4 regions of the Peribacillus sp. B2I2 genome follow, and region 3 is predicted to be linked to each of the others. Evidence: a T-box and tRNA genes for the amino acid it is inferred to sense, from the RefSeq annotation. Region 3 holds a T-box; the other regions hold tRNA genes.

Region 1 (3,126 bases), 640 kb from region 3:
TGCCTCCAGTCATCATTTCTTCAGCCAATATTGGCTCCCATCAGGCTTTCTATCCAAGAATCCATATTCTATTAAATATCTCCTCAAAAGAACATGATCATGATAAACGGCACCCAATATTTGATTGATTTCCTTTTCTTCGTATTTTCGCTCATTTTCAAAACGGTTCATAATTTCTTGGAGAATCATCAGCCTTTGTTTTTCCTTGGGCGGGAAAGACTTTAATGCATCCTTACTGCCTTTAGGGAAATACTTTTTCAGTACAGCCATCTTTTCATCCTCGGTAACGTTATAACGATCATCGACCATCCTTGCTTTTTGATGAAGGGGGATAAATGCCGGCGCATGTTCATCTTTATCTTTCAAAAGTTCCATCAGTGCTAAAAATAACTTAGCCTGACGCTCTTTCTCTTTTAACACAAAGCGATGGTTCCGAATTGTGGAAGGACTTCCAATTCCCATTTCCTCCTGAACCTCAGCATCATTCTTCCCTTGGTAAAAAAGGCGAAGGAGACGATTTTGGTGATCAGTAAGCCCTGTAAGTTTTTTATCGAGATCAATCAAGTATTCAAAAACGGAGCTGTGTGCATGTTCAATATGAATTCGCATATACCTCTCAGCTTCATAAAGAACCCCATCTTTCGGGTATACTATCCCCTTTTCAATTGCATTTCCGCATAGCAAACAAATATATTGATTCCCTTCTTCGCTATACCCTTGTTTAAGCTCATCCTGAGATGCACTCCAAAACATTTCAGCGTCCTTCATTAAACAAACACTTCCCCGTAAAGTTTATAATATAATAAACATATTATTAATTTGTTTGCTATATGTCAATGTTTTTTCTGATTTATTTATAATTTCACTAAAGTATTCAGGCCTTGTAAGCGAGGAGTCAGGGAATTGAGCTTTTACTGATTTCAACCAAGTTCAATGATCCCATGGCACTATGCCGATATAATCCATTGATTAACGAGTGTAATTTCCCATGTCGAAATAGAGCCTTCATTGTATAATTATCTACCCTCAATATTATGCTATATAAAAGCGCGAATAAGCTTAGAGGAGGATTATCATTGAAAGATAAACATGAAGGGATTGTCCCTTCAATCCATAACCCCGATTTACATAAGGCATTACATCATTTATCCGAACAATTCAAGGTATCACTGCCAGAATTACGGGATACAATTGAAATACTTATACAAAACCAATCAAGTGTGCAGCAACTTAGTGAAGAAGATGATAAAAGTTCACCCGTTGAAGAATTGAAGACGGCAATAATCAAAAACCGTGAAACTATTAAAAAGAATCTTCAAACATTAAATAGGACTTGATTAAAATAGAAAAAGGCATCCAATGTTGGATGCCTTTTTTCCATGGAGCATATGAAATTCGTAGTATAAGTCCTTCGTTAGCTCATTAAGTATTAGCTAGGCACAAACTTAAGTATTCCTTCCAGATAAACACTTTGATCTTTTCGTGTGCATTCCCTCAACTTGATTCTTCCTTCTTTTTCTAACTCTTTGGCTAATTGGACTACTTTAGTTCCATCTTCGGATATTTCGACTGAGAAGAAATTGCCCCGAGTGGAAGTTTGAATGAACTTGAACAATCTATCTTTATTCATTTAAACAACTCCTTATCCATAACAAGTTCGACATAAAAAGATCATCCACCTGCGATAAATATGAAATAAAAAACTTCTTTTCGTCAAAACGGAACATTAATGGTTCAAAGGATGCAAATCGAAAGGCATTCTTTCTATATTCATCCCATATTTTCGTTCACACTTAAAGCAAAAAGTAAAAAAGCCAAAACCTTAAAAGGTTTTGGCTTTTTCAAGTTAGTGTCCCAGGAGAGATTCGAACTCCCGACCGACGCCTTAGAAGGGCGTTGCTCTATCCAGCTGAGCTACTGAGACATTTATGATATAAGTTGCGGTAAAACTTATGTATTACCTTAACTGTTCCCTTAGGACACTTCTTATTATAGTAGGATATCAAAAGAAAGTCAACGGTTTTTCATAAAAAGTTTTTTTCTTTTTTTATGTACCAGGAAGCGGGGAAAAACGCTTCCTGTTCATTATACATGAATTCATTCCATTTGATAAGCATTTCTTAATTCTTCAACGATTTTTCCTTCAAGGTCATAATAGGTGATTTCAAGTTTGCCTGTTCCCATTTCCAAAATGGCATAGGTTTTCTCTTTTCGTCCACGCGGCTGGCGTATGCTTCCCGGGTTGATGAAGAGCTTGCCGTCAATCGATTCGGAACCTGCAGCGTGGGAGTGACCAAAGCAAATAATATCCGCTTCGGCCTCTTCACTTTTATAAGATAAATTCATCAGGGTCATCTTTATGTTATAGAGATGTCCATGCGTAATGAAGAAACGCTTGCCTGCGATGTTCTCCACAATGTCAGTCGGATATGCCGAATCATGATCACAATTCCCACGAACAGCTAAGAAATCCGCCATGTGAGGATCATTTCTTTCCAACTCTGAATCACCGCAATGGATCATGGCAGCAACTTCTTGTTTATGACGGTCGGTTATCATGCTTATTTCATGAGTTAAGCCATGACTGTCACTCATTATTAGCACTTTCATCGTCACATTCCTTCTTCCCTTTTTAGAAATAAATCAAGTTTTTCATCTAGGGCCCTCAATGCGTGGGCACGGTGGCTGATTTGGTTTTTTTCCTCTTTTGTCAATTCGGCGTTTGTTTTACCCTGTTCTTTAACAAAAAAGATTGGATCATAACCAAATCCATTCGTTCCTGAAGGCTGTTCTGTAATCAAGCCTTCCATCGTTCCCGAAACCGTAATCGTTTCCTGGTTGGGTGACGCGAGGGCCAAGGCGCAATAGAATCTCGCTGTCCTTTCCTCTTCCGGGACGCCTTCCAATTCCCCGAGGACTTTTTCCGTGTTCGCTTCATCACTCTTGGACTCTCCAGCATAGCGGGCAGAATATACGCCCGGACGGCCATCCAATGCATCTACAAGCAATCCGGAATCATCCGCAATGACAAAATGGCCTAGCTGATGGGCAATGGCCTCTGCTTTCAAGATTGCATTTTCTTCAAAGGTTGTACCTGTTTCCTCCACATCCGGTGCACCCGGTACA
Region 2 (3,126 bases), 850 kb from region 3:
CACCAGTATCAGACCAAAAATCTTCTTCATTTTCATTCCCCACAATCTTTTTTTCTTTTAATTTCTTCACACCTAATGAACAAAACGCATTATCGGAAGATGCACCCCAAAACAAAAGCACCTCCCGTTAAACGGAAGATGCTTGTATGGCAACAATATAATTACGGACTCTTTAGGGTCTGCCACACACCTTCCCATCCGCGTAGGTTACAGGTGTACGAATTTTGGCAGGTCTCCTGGCTCATGGTCATCGTCAACGGCACCTTCCCATATCTCATACAGTGGTAAACATCCGTTGGCTCCCATATACAGTGGCGGGACCGCGCTGGCATTTCACCAACTTCCCTTTTAAGTCATTAAGACACCAAATCGTTCATATGTATATAATTTTCACTGCCTTTCATTATACACCATGTAAGAATCGATTATTATATGATTTTTCTGACTTGCCTCGAAATGACCCGTCCATCTTCAATGATTAGAAGCATTTTCAATCAGGGACGCAAATCCCTCGACTGATAATCCCGGTGAAATCCGAACCCTATGCAGGGAATGCATCCCTTGGTCCCTTGAAGCTCCTCCAGGTTCGGTAGTGACTGCCATCTTGTATCCAGCTTCTTCTGACACCCATAGACTTTCTTCGTTATACCGGCCAACCGGATAGGAAATTACTGTCGTGTCCTGGTCGAGGATACGGTCGAATAGCTCCTTCGACTGAACCATTTCCGCTTCTTGCTGCTCTGCCGTCATCCGGTTCAGCTCCAAATGGTTGATAGTATGACTTTCGATCGAAACCCCATTCCTGCTCATCTCCAACATTTGATTTTCAGTCAGGTGATGACCTTTATCAATGGACTTCCCAATCATGAAGATGGTTGCTTTCATATCATATTCTTTTAATATGGGGAAAGCTTCCGTGTAGTTATCTGTATAGCCATCATCAAAAGTAAGCCAGACGCACTTATCACTTGGCATCCGATTTTCGGTTAAAACGAGGAATGCTTCTTTAGGGGATAATGTATAGTAACCATTCTCCCGAAGCCAAGTCATTTGTGATTGGAATTCCTCTCTTGGAACCCGAAGGCCATTACCTTCAGAAATGCTATGATACATCAATATTGGAAACTGAACCGCAGAATCGGCCCTTATCCAATTTCTCGTATCGATTTGTTCCGGTTCGTCCTTTGAATCCTGTCCGGTGCCATTCTCCGCTGCCTCAACCACTTCAATGTCATCTTCCGCAATCGGCGCAGCCCTCTTTTTGCCTATACCCTCTAAAATCCCTTGTGAGCATGCAGGTAAAATTAACATCCCCAGCAATGCCACAAACAGTAAAACTCTGTATTTTCCCACTATCATTCTCCTATTTTTTTCTAGTATAATAGTACCAGAAAACCAACCAATAATAAAGTATTCCATTTAACGAAAAAAAAGGAAAAAACAGAAATAAGAGACCCGCTAAGCGTTTAGATGATTTTTTCATAATTATTATTGCTATTAACTTGAAAAGTTTGCCTATAAGAAATATAATAAATAAGTCGTCGACTTTTTTTATATGTCCCAGTAGCTCAGCAGGATAGAGCGACAGCCTCCTAAGCTGTAGGTCGTAGGTTCGATTCCTATCTGGGACGCTAATTTTAAAACCCTGTTACAATGCGGTACCTCCGCGTCGTAACAGGGTTTTTCTGTTGGTATGGCCTTACCTATTTAGGTTTTTGAGGGGCTTCCAATGTAAAGGTCGGATTTCTAGATACCGGTATGAGAAAAGTCGGAAGTATCGGCGAACAATACATTATGAGATTAACCATTTAATTTTCTTTCAACTTTTTGACTCTGTTTAAAGAGAAGTTTTAATTAATGATGTTTTTCGATATATATATCCGCAGAAAAGTAATATTTTTTTGAAATATATGTTTTAACCTGTCCCATCCGGGTAGATAAATACTGTAAGACATTCTCACCAAAGGAGATGATGTGCACGATGAGTACAATCAGAAGCCAATGGAACAAAGAGAATGACGCAGCGGTGTTTAGTCCCGGTGATCAGCGTTAGAGTCAATTGAAGAGTTAGTCGATAACCAAAAAGGGAATTACTAGTCTTCTCGCCCAAAGGAGGAGGATACTGATCATGAGTATTTACAACCTATGGAATCCAGAGAATGATGAAGCAATTTTCAGTCCGGGTGATCAGCAGACATTCAGTACGCTTACACTAGCAGATACGGATAAACACACACACACAACTGACGAAACACTTGAATATGAATTACACGGCACCGTACTGAATGAAATTTAACCCGAAGCAGTGATATATGGAAAAGGATGGAGCAAATGCTCCATCCTTTTCTGCTTTTACTTTTATATGGATTTCGCCACTTCATCAAGCGGCAATCTTTTGTCTGGAAAGATAAACCTGCCGACAAGGAAATTTGCCCACCCCGCCCCATTCAAATACCCCCCAAAAAAAAGGCCCTTTCACTATTAAGCTAAAAGTGAAGGACCCTTTTCTTTTATTTATCGAATTTCAGTTTGGCCAAAGCATCCGCTAAGGCAGTATTGATCGGCTCTTCTTTATTTTGCTTTTTCATATAATTGGAGACTTCATTTTTTGATACTTTTTGATTTTTATTTTGCCCTCTTCGTTTATTGTAAGAAGAAAGTTTTTCGTGGAAACCGCATTTACAGGTGAATGTCTGTGCTTCTCCTTGACCGCGCATTTCCATCTTTTTGTGACATTGTGGACATCTGGCATTTGTTACACGTGAAACACCTTTTTTGTGGCCACATTCACGATCCTGACAGACAAGCATTTTTCCCTTTTTACTATTCACTTCAAGCATCAGCTTGCCGCAATCAGGACATTTCGTTCCTGACACGTTATCATGCTTGAACTTTTGGTCACTATTTTTGATTTCTTGAACGATATTTTTGGCATAGGTGCGCATATCGCCGATGAATGCCTGTTTTGGTAGCTGTCCTTTGGCAATCGCTGTTAACTTTTGCTCCCATTGAGCTGTCAGTGCTGGAGATCGTAAGTCTTCAGGTGCCAATTGAAGGAGTTGTTTACCTTTCGAAGTTACATGAAGGCCCTTCCCTCTCTTTTCAATCAGGAAGCTATTGAACAAT
Region 3 (3,126 bases):
TGTTCACCATTTAAGTCCAAGGGTACCTAACTATAAATTGGAAATGGCGCACAATAATACGCAGCCATTAGAGAACGTTCCAACGATTACTCTTGCGACAAGCTTGAGCTCACTCCGTTTCCGTTTATGGGATGAGAAAAACAAGAATTTTGTTGGCTTCAAAGACATAAAATATTTAACGAAAAAAAGCGTTTCCGCTCAAGTGAAATCTGAACTGTAACGTTCATGAATCATTCCAGACTCCCTTAATAATCCTTGGATTAGGGGGAGTCTTTGCTTCATATAAGCGACTCGATAAAGGAGAGAACTTAAAATGATTCGAATTGTCATTGCAGAGAATCAGCAAATGCTGTTAGAGGCAATAAGTTCTCTACTCAATCTTGAAGAAGATATAGAAATTGTCGGGCAAGCCAGTAATGGAGAAGAAGCGATCACTCTTGTGAACCAATTACAGCCTGATGTTTGTATCATGGATATGGAGATGCCTGTAATGAGCGGACTTGAGGCAGCAGAAGCTTTAAAGTCATTTGAATGCAAAGTGATTATATTAACGACATTTCGAAGGACTGGTTATTTTCAACTTGCGTTAAAAGCTAATGTAAGTGGTTATTTATTGAAGGATGGCCCGAGCGAAGAGTTAGCCTGCTCGATTCGCAGAATAATGGATGGCGAGCGTATATACTCCCCCGAACTTACAGATGAGTCTTCCAACAATAATACCCGGGAAATGGGAGTGTTAGGCCTGTTAGCCGATGGTCAAACCACAAATGAACCATCTAATCAGCAAAGAAACCCAATTGGTACCGTAAGGAAATATTTTTCGACCATCAAGGATAAAATGAAGTTACCGGCTGGTTAGTCATATTGAGGCTTATAACCGGTTGGATCTGAAATCCTGTGTTGACACGTATTTTTAAATTGTGTACGATGGATTAAATCATAATATTGAAAATTCTGTGATAAAGAGAGTAGTTCATTTTGAAATGGAAAGCGAGTTAGGGACGGTGTGAGCCTAATGCAGGACGGATGAATGAAGCGCACTTTGGAGAAATTTCTTGAAACGTTTAGTAGGGAACATCGGGGAGTCACCTCGTTAACAATGGAAAGTGGTCACGATTTGTGGCAACTAGAGTGGTACCACGGGAATCTATGCTCTCGTCTCTTATTTAGAGACGGGGGCTTTTTTGTTTTTTTAGGAGGGGAAATGACGATGAATAAAACAATTGCAGCATTAATTTCAACTGCTTTAAACAATGAATTGCCAGCAAGTGAAATAGAAAAATTAATGGAAAAGCCTAAATTAATGGAGTTAGGTGATGTCGCCTTTCCGTGCTTTACACTTGCAAAAAAATTTAGAAAATCACCTCAAGTTATTGCGTCTGAAATAGCTGAGCAATTAAACGGTCAATTGATCCACGAAGTGAACGTAGTGGGTGGCTATCTGAATATCTTCGTCAATCAAAAGATGGTGACGGAAAATGTGCTGCAAACCATATTAAGTGAGAAGGAGCAGTATGGTTCGAAGCAGCCTGTACAGGAAAATGTCGTGATTGATTATTCATCCCCGAATATTGCCAAGCCTTTTTCCATGGGGCACTTACGCTCAACGGTCATAGGGAATGCACTGGCTAACATTGCTGAAAAAAATGGCTACAATGCCGTGCGTATTAATCATTTAGGGGATTGGGGCACGCAATTCGGCAAATTGATTGTCGCGTATAAGCTGTGGGGAGACAAAGAGGCAATCGAAGCTTCCCCGATTCAAGAATTATTGAAAATCTATGTGAAGTTCCATGCTATGGCTGAAACGGATGAATCGTTGAATGACCAAGCACGCGCTAGCTTCAAGTCGCTTGAAGATGGAGACGAGGAGGCACTGGCACTATGGAAATGGTTCAGGGATGCGTCTTTAAAAGAATTCGATACGATTTATGATTTATTGGGCATCCGTTTTGATACCTATGCTGGCGAAGCGTTTTACAATGACAAGATGGATGTTGTTGTCGAGGAATTGAATGAAAAAGGCTTACTTACCCTTTCCGAAGGTGCTTATGTCGTGGAATTGGAAGATATGCCGCCTTGCTTGATTACGAAAACGGACGGTGCGACACTTTATGCGACGCGTGATTTAGCAGCAGCACTGTATCGTAAAAAGCAGTATGATGCGAAGAAAACATTTTACGTTGTAGGAAACGAACAATCCCTGCATTTTAAACAACTCTTTAATGTCATTGGGAAAATGGGGTACGATTGGTCAAATGACTTACAGCACGTAGCCTTTGGCATGATGTTAAAAGACGGTAAGAAAATGTCGACACGTAAAGGGAAAGTCGTGCTGCTTGCGGATGTATTGGCAGAGGCAATCGAAACTGCAAAGCGCAATATCGATGAAAAAAATCAGGCACTTGAACAGAAAGAACTGGTTGCAAAACAGGTTGGTGTCGGAGCGGTAATCTTTAATGATTTAAAAAATCACCGCATGAACGATATTGATTTTTCATTAGAGCAAATGATGAATTTTGAGGGAGAAACGGGTCCTTATGTACAGTACACATTTGCGCGAATTTCATCATTGCTTGAGAAAGGTGAATATAAAGAGCAGGCCATCCATTTTGAAGCTTTAGGAGAATATGCTTGGTCAGTACTCCAGCTGCTGGAGCAATATCCGATCATTGTCCAAAAATCATTTGAACAAGCCGACCCATCACAAATCGCGAAATTCAGCTTGCAGTTATCACGCGCATTCAATAAGTATTATGCACATACGAAAATCTTGGTTGAAGATGAATGGAAACAATTGAAGCTCTCGTTCGCTTTTTCCGTATCGACGGTATTAAAGGATGCGCTAAGCTTATTGGGAATTTCAGCGCCGACTAAAATGTAACGTTAAAACGAATAAAGAATCCATTTTGACGAAAGATTGATCAAAATGGATTCTTTTTAAATGAAATGGCAAAAACTCCTACTCGATGATATAAAACCATAAGGGTGATTTATCATCAATTTCGATCGTGATTTCCTCGCCAGCCTTTATATCTTTATGTGCAAAAAAGTCTATCGTTAAATCTTCTGAATTATGATCGAACGGCGCATTCGGAGTATAAGAATGATTGAATAGTGATTCAT
Region 4 (3,126 bases), 620 kb from region 3:
TATATAAGAAGGTTTTTCCTGAAAAAATAGTGAAGCTGGACGCGGGTTCAACGTCTGGACATAATCAAATACTTCTTGAATCTCCTTCATTGTAACACCAATTTTCTTACTTAAGTCTTTCCAACGCTTTTCAGCAAAATCGAGGAAATGGTTTTCTATGATCGATTCTGCCAGCTGATTCACCCCTTCTGCTTTTACCTGAAGCAAAAGGCACTCTTGGAGATTTCTTGCTGCAATTCCATGTGGCTCGAGTTGCTGTAAAATCGAAAGGCTCTCTTCCAACACGACTGAAGAAATTCCTGGAACACATATATCCTCCAGCTGAGTCCTTAAGTAACCGTTTTCATCAAGATTATGAATTAATAGCAGCATTGCCTTCTGCTGCTCACCGGAAAGTTGCTGGTGATTCACCTGGGACATGACATGCTGTTCAAGCGATAGAGTATCTTCACTGATCTGTTCAATCCAATAGTTGGCATCATACGTATTTTTAAGAGTACGTTTACCCTTTTTCCGGTCAAAGGTTGGCTGAAATAAAGCCGATGTTGGCTGATCTAGGGACAGTAATGGATTTTCCACCATTTTATTTTCTAAGAAAGCCGATAGCTCCTGTGAGGAGTATTGCAGCAATGTAATAGCCTGCATTAGCTCCTGGGTCATTGCCATCTTTAATGTTTGCTGTTGAAAAAGTCCTGCTTTCATATTCATACTCATCGATTCATCCCTCCCCCACTCCATTTTACATTATCAGGAGAAAATTCTACACAAAAACCCATGAAAACGCTTACGTTTTTTTCTGAATAGTGTATTTGTTTTAAATACTATATGTTAGAAATGCAATTTTCACAACTACTTTTATTGAAAAATCACCATTTTTCAAAGGTGTGGGCGAATATTTTCCAAAGAAAGCTGACATAGCAAGATTCGATGGAATTTTACGGAAATCGAGTAAATCCATCAAAAACCGCAAGAACCCAATTGATGCGACCTTTTAAAAATGGCCAATAAAAAATCCCCCACTTTATTAAGCAGAAGATTGGTAATGCCCTCGGCAGGAATCGAACCTGCATTTCAAGCTTCGGAGGCTTGCGTTCTATCCGTTGCACTACGAGGGCGTAATAGAAAATATTTTTTCGACAGACTTCATTATATGATAGAATCCCATCCTTTGCAAGGGTTATCAGGTTTAAAACTTCGCCTTTTGGGTATTATGGGTAATGTGGAAATTCATCCCTGTGCGGCATAATATATAAAGCAATCTATCAGGAAGGAGCCTTGGCCAGAAAATTGTCGAACAAATTATCCATTATAGGGTTTGTTTTGTTTGACCTAAATTGACCAAAAAGTGTATCATACATACATAAAGAATTTAAATGATTCTCTTAATCGAAGGAGGAAATGAACATGAATTTAATTCCTACAGTTATCGAACAAACAAGTCGTGGGGAGCGTGCCTACGATATTTACTCCCGTTTATTAAAAGACCGGATCATTATGCTAGGAAGTGCAATTGACGATAATGTTTCCAACTCAATTGTAGCTCAATTACTATTTTTAGAAGCAGAAAATCCTGAAAAAGATATCACTCTATATATCAACAGCCCCGGTGGAAGCATCACTTCCGGTATGGCCATTTACGATACTATGCAATATATCAAACCTAATGTATCCACTGTATGCATCGGTATGGCTGCTTCCATGGGTGCATTCCTATTGGCAGCTGGTGAAAAAGGCAAACGTTATGCGTTGCCAAACAGTGAAGTCATGATTCACCAACCACTTGGAGGAGCTCAAGGTCAAGCTACTGAAATTGAAATTGCAGCCCGCCGTATCCTTCACTTGAAAGATAAACTGAACCAAATATTAGCAGAACGTACTGGTCAACCTATTGAAGTCCTTCAAAGAGATACGGAGCGTGATAACTTCATGACTTCCGAAAGGGCTCTTGAATATGGATTGATTGACAAAGTAATCACACGCAGCGCTCTTGATGATAAAAAAGACTCTAAATAATAATTATTATACAAAAAGGCTCCGGAAGTCGTCTTAAGCGACTTTCGGAGCTTTTTTCTTAATCTGAAGAATATAAAAGAAAAGGATGCACTTTTAGGCATCCTCTTCTTTTAACCCTCTTGCTGAACGAACTCTTCCAATGCCTCTAATGCTTCTTTTTCATCGCGTCCTTCGACGATTAACTTCACGGACACGCCAGAACTGATGGCAAGGCTCATTAATCCCATTATACTTTTTGCATTCACTTTCTTTCCTTCTTTTTCAAGAAAAACATCTGAATGAAAGCGGTTAGCTTCTTGTACAAAAAGAGCCGCCGGCCGGGCTTGTAATCCCGTTTTCAATTTTACCTCAACTTGTTTTTCCACCATCTTGATCTCCCCTGTTAGCTTTATTTTTTCGCAGAAATAGCCTCTCCCCCACGGAGCCTGTCAGCTATTTCATCAATCTTTCGCAATCTGTGATTAATTCCGGACTTACTGATGTTTCCTCCGGATACCATTTCTCCAAGTTCCTTTAAGGTTATATCCTGAAATGCTATCCTAAGCTCCGCAATTTCCCGAAGCTTATCCGGTAAAATGCTTAGTCCCACCGTATCCTCAATGTAATGGATATTTTCAACCTGGCGCAATGAGGCACCAATCGTTTTGTTCAAATTGGCTGTTTCACAATTCACAAGTCGATTCACTGAATTACGCATATCACGGACAATCCGTACATCCTCGAACCTTAATAAAGCTGAATGGGCACCAACTATACTTAAAAACTCGGCAATCTTTTCGGCTTCTTTCAAATAAATGATGTACCCTTTTTTGCGTTCAAGTGTCTTGGCCTTCAAGCCAAACTTATTCATTAGCTCACAAAGGGCATCATTGTGCTCTTTATAAAGTGAGAAAATCTCAAGGTGATAGGAAGACGTTTCCGGATTGTTTACCGAACCCCCCGCAAGAAATGCACCTCTTAGGTATGAACGCTTACAGCATTTCTTCCCAACAATAGTATCGGATATGGCATGGAGAATTTCAAAGCCATCGCCTAAAATTTCCAAATCGGTTAAAATCCGCTGCCCTCCTGATGACATCCTGACAATATAAACATTATTCTTTTTAAGCTTCA

What was found. The T-box of region 3 lies ahead of argS (arginine--tRNA ligase). A T-box ahead of a tRNA ligase gene usually reads a tRNA of that ligase, here a tRNA-Arg.
Region 1: it encodes a tRNA-Arg, which carries the amino acid that the T-box ahead of argS (arginine--tRNA ligase) is inferred to sense. The anticodon was not compared.
Region 2: it encodes a tRNA-Arg, which carries the amino acid that the T-box ahead of argS (arginine--tRNA ligase) is inferred to sense. The anticodon was not compared.
Region 4: it encodes a tRNA-Arg, which carries the amino acid that the T-box ahead of argS (arginine--tRNA ligase) is inferred to sense. The anticodon was not compared.

Annotation. Positions count from the first base shown of each region.
Region 1 covers NZ_JBGCCB010000001.1:3,954,835-3,957,960, forward strand. Annotated here, with positions in the region: gene ABIE66_RS19540 (DUF2087 domain-containing protein) at 13-768, opposite strand; gene ABIE66_RS19545 (hypothetical protein) at 1,077-1,337, shown strand; gene ABIE66_RS19550 (hypothetical protein) at 1,430-1,630, opposite strand; tRNA gene ABIE66_RS19555 (tRNA-Arg) at 1,851-1,924, opposite strand; gene ABIE66_RS19560 (metallophosphoesterase family protein) at 2,098-2,610, opposite strand; gene ABIE66_RS19565 (XTP/dITP diphosphatase) at 2,613-3,126, opposite strand, start outside.
Region 2 covers NZ_JBGCCB010000001.1:5,447,779-5,450,904, forward strand. Annotated here, with positions in the region: gene ABIE66_RS27205 (ABC transporter substrate-binding protein) at 1-30, opposite strand, end outside; cobalamin riboswitch at 210-384, opposite strand; gene ABIE66_RS27210 (polysaccharide deacetylase family protein) at 472-1,311, opposite strand; tRNA gene ABIE66_RS27215 (tRNA-Arg) at 1,558-1,631, shown strand; gene ABIE66_RS27220 (hypothetical protein) at 2,129-2,296, shown strand; partial or broken gene ABIE66_RS27225 (DNA topoisomerase III) at 2,511-3,126, opposite strand, start outside.
Region 3 covers NZ_JBGCCB010000001.1:4,594,807-4,597,932, reverse strand. Annotated here, with positions in the region: gene desA (Delta(5) desaturase DesA) at 1-220, shown strand, start outside; gene ABIE66_RS22820 (response regulator) at 314-859, shown strand; T-box leader at 948-1,166, shown strand; gene argS (arginine--tRNA ligase) at 1,205-2,884, shown strand; partial or broken gene ABIE66_RS22810 (SET domain-containing protein-lysine N-methyltransferase) at 2,963-3,121, opposite strand.
Region 4 covers NZ_JBGCCB010000001.1:5,209,816-5,212,941, forward strand. Annotated here, with positions in the region: gene rpoN (RNA polymerase factor sigma-54) at 1-714, opposite strand, end outside; tRNA gene ABIE66_RS26055 (tRNA-Arg) at 1,044-1,115, opposite strand; gene clpP (ATP-dependent Clp endopeptidase proteolytic subunit ClpP) at 1,405-2,013, shown strand; gene ABIE66_RS26065 (HPr family phosphocarrier protein) at 2,124-2,381, opposite strand; gene whiA (DNA-binding protein WhiA) at 2,402-3,126, opposite strand, start outside.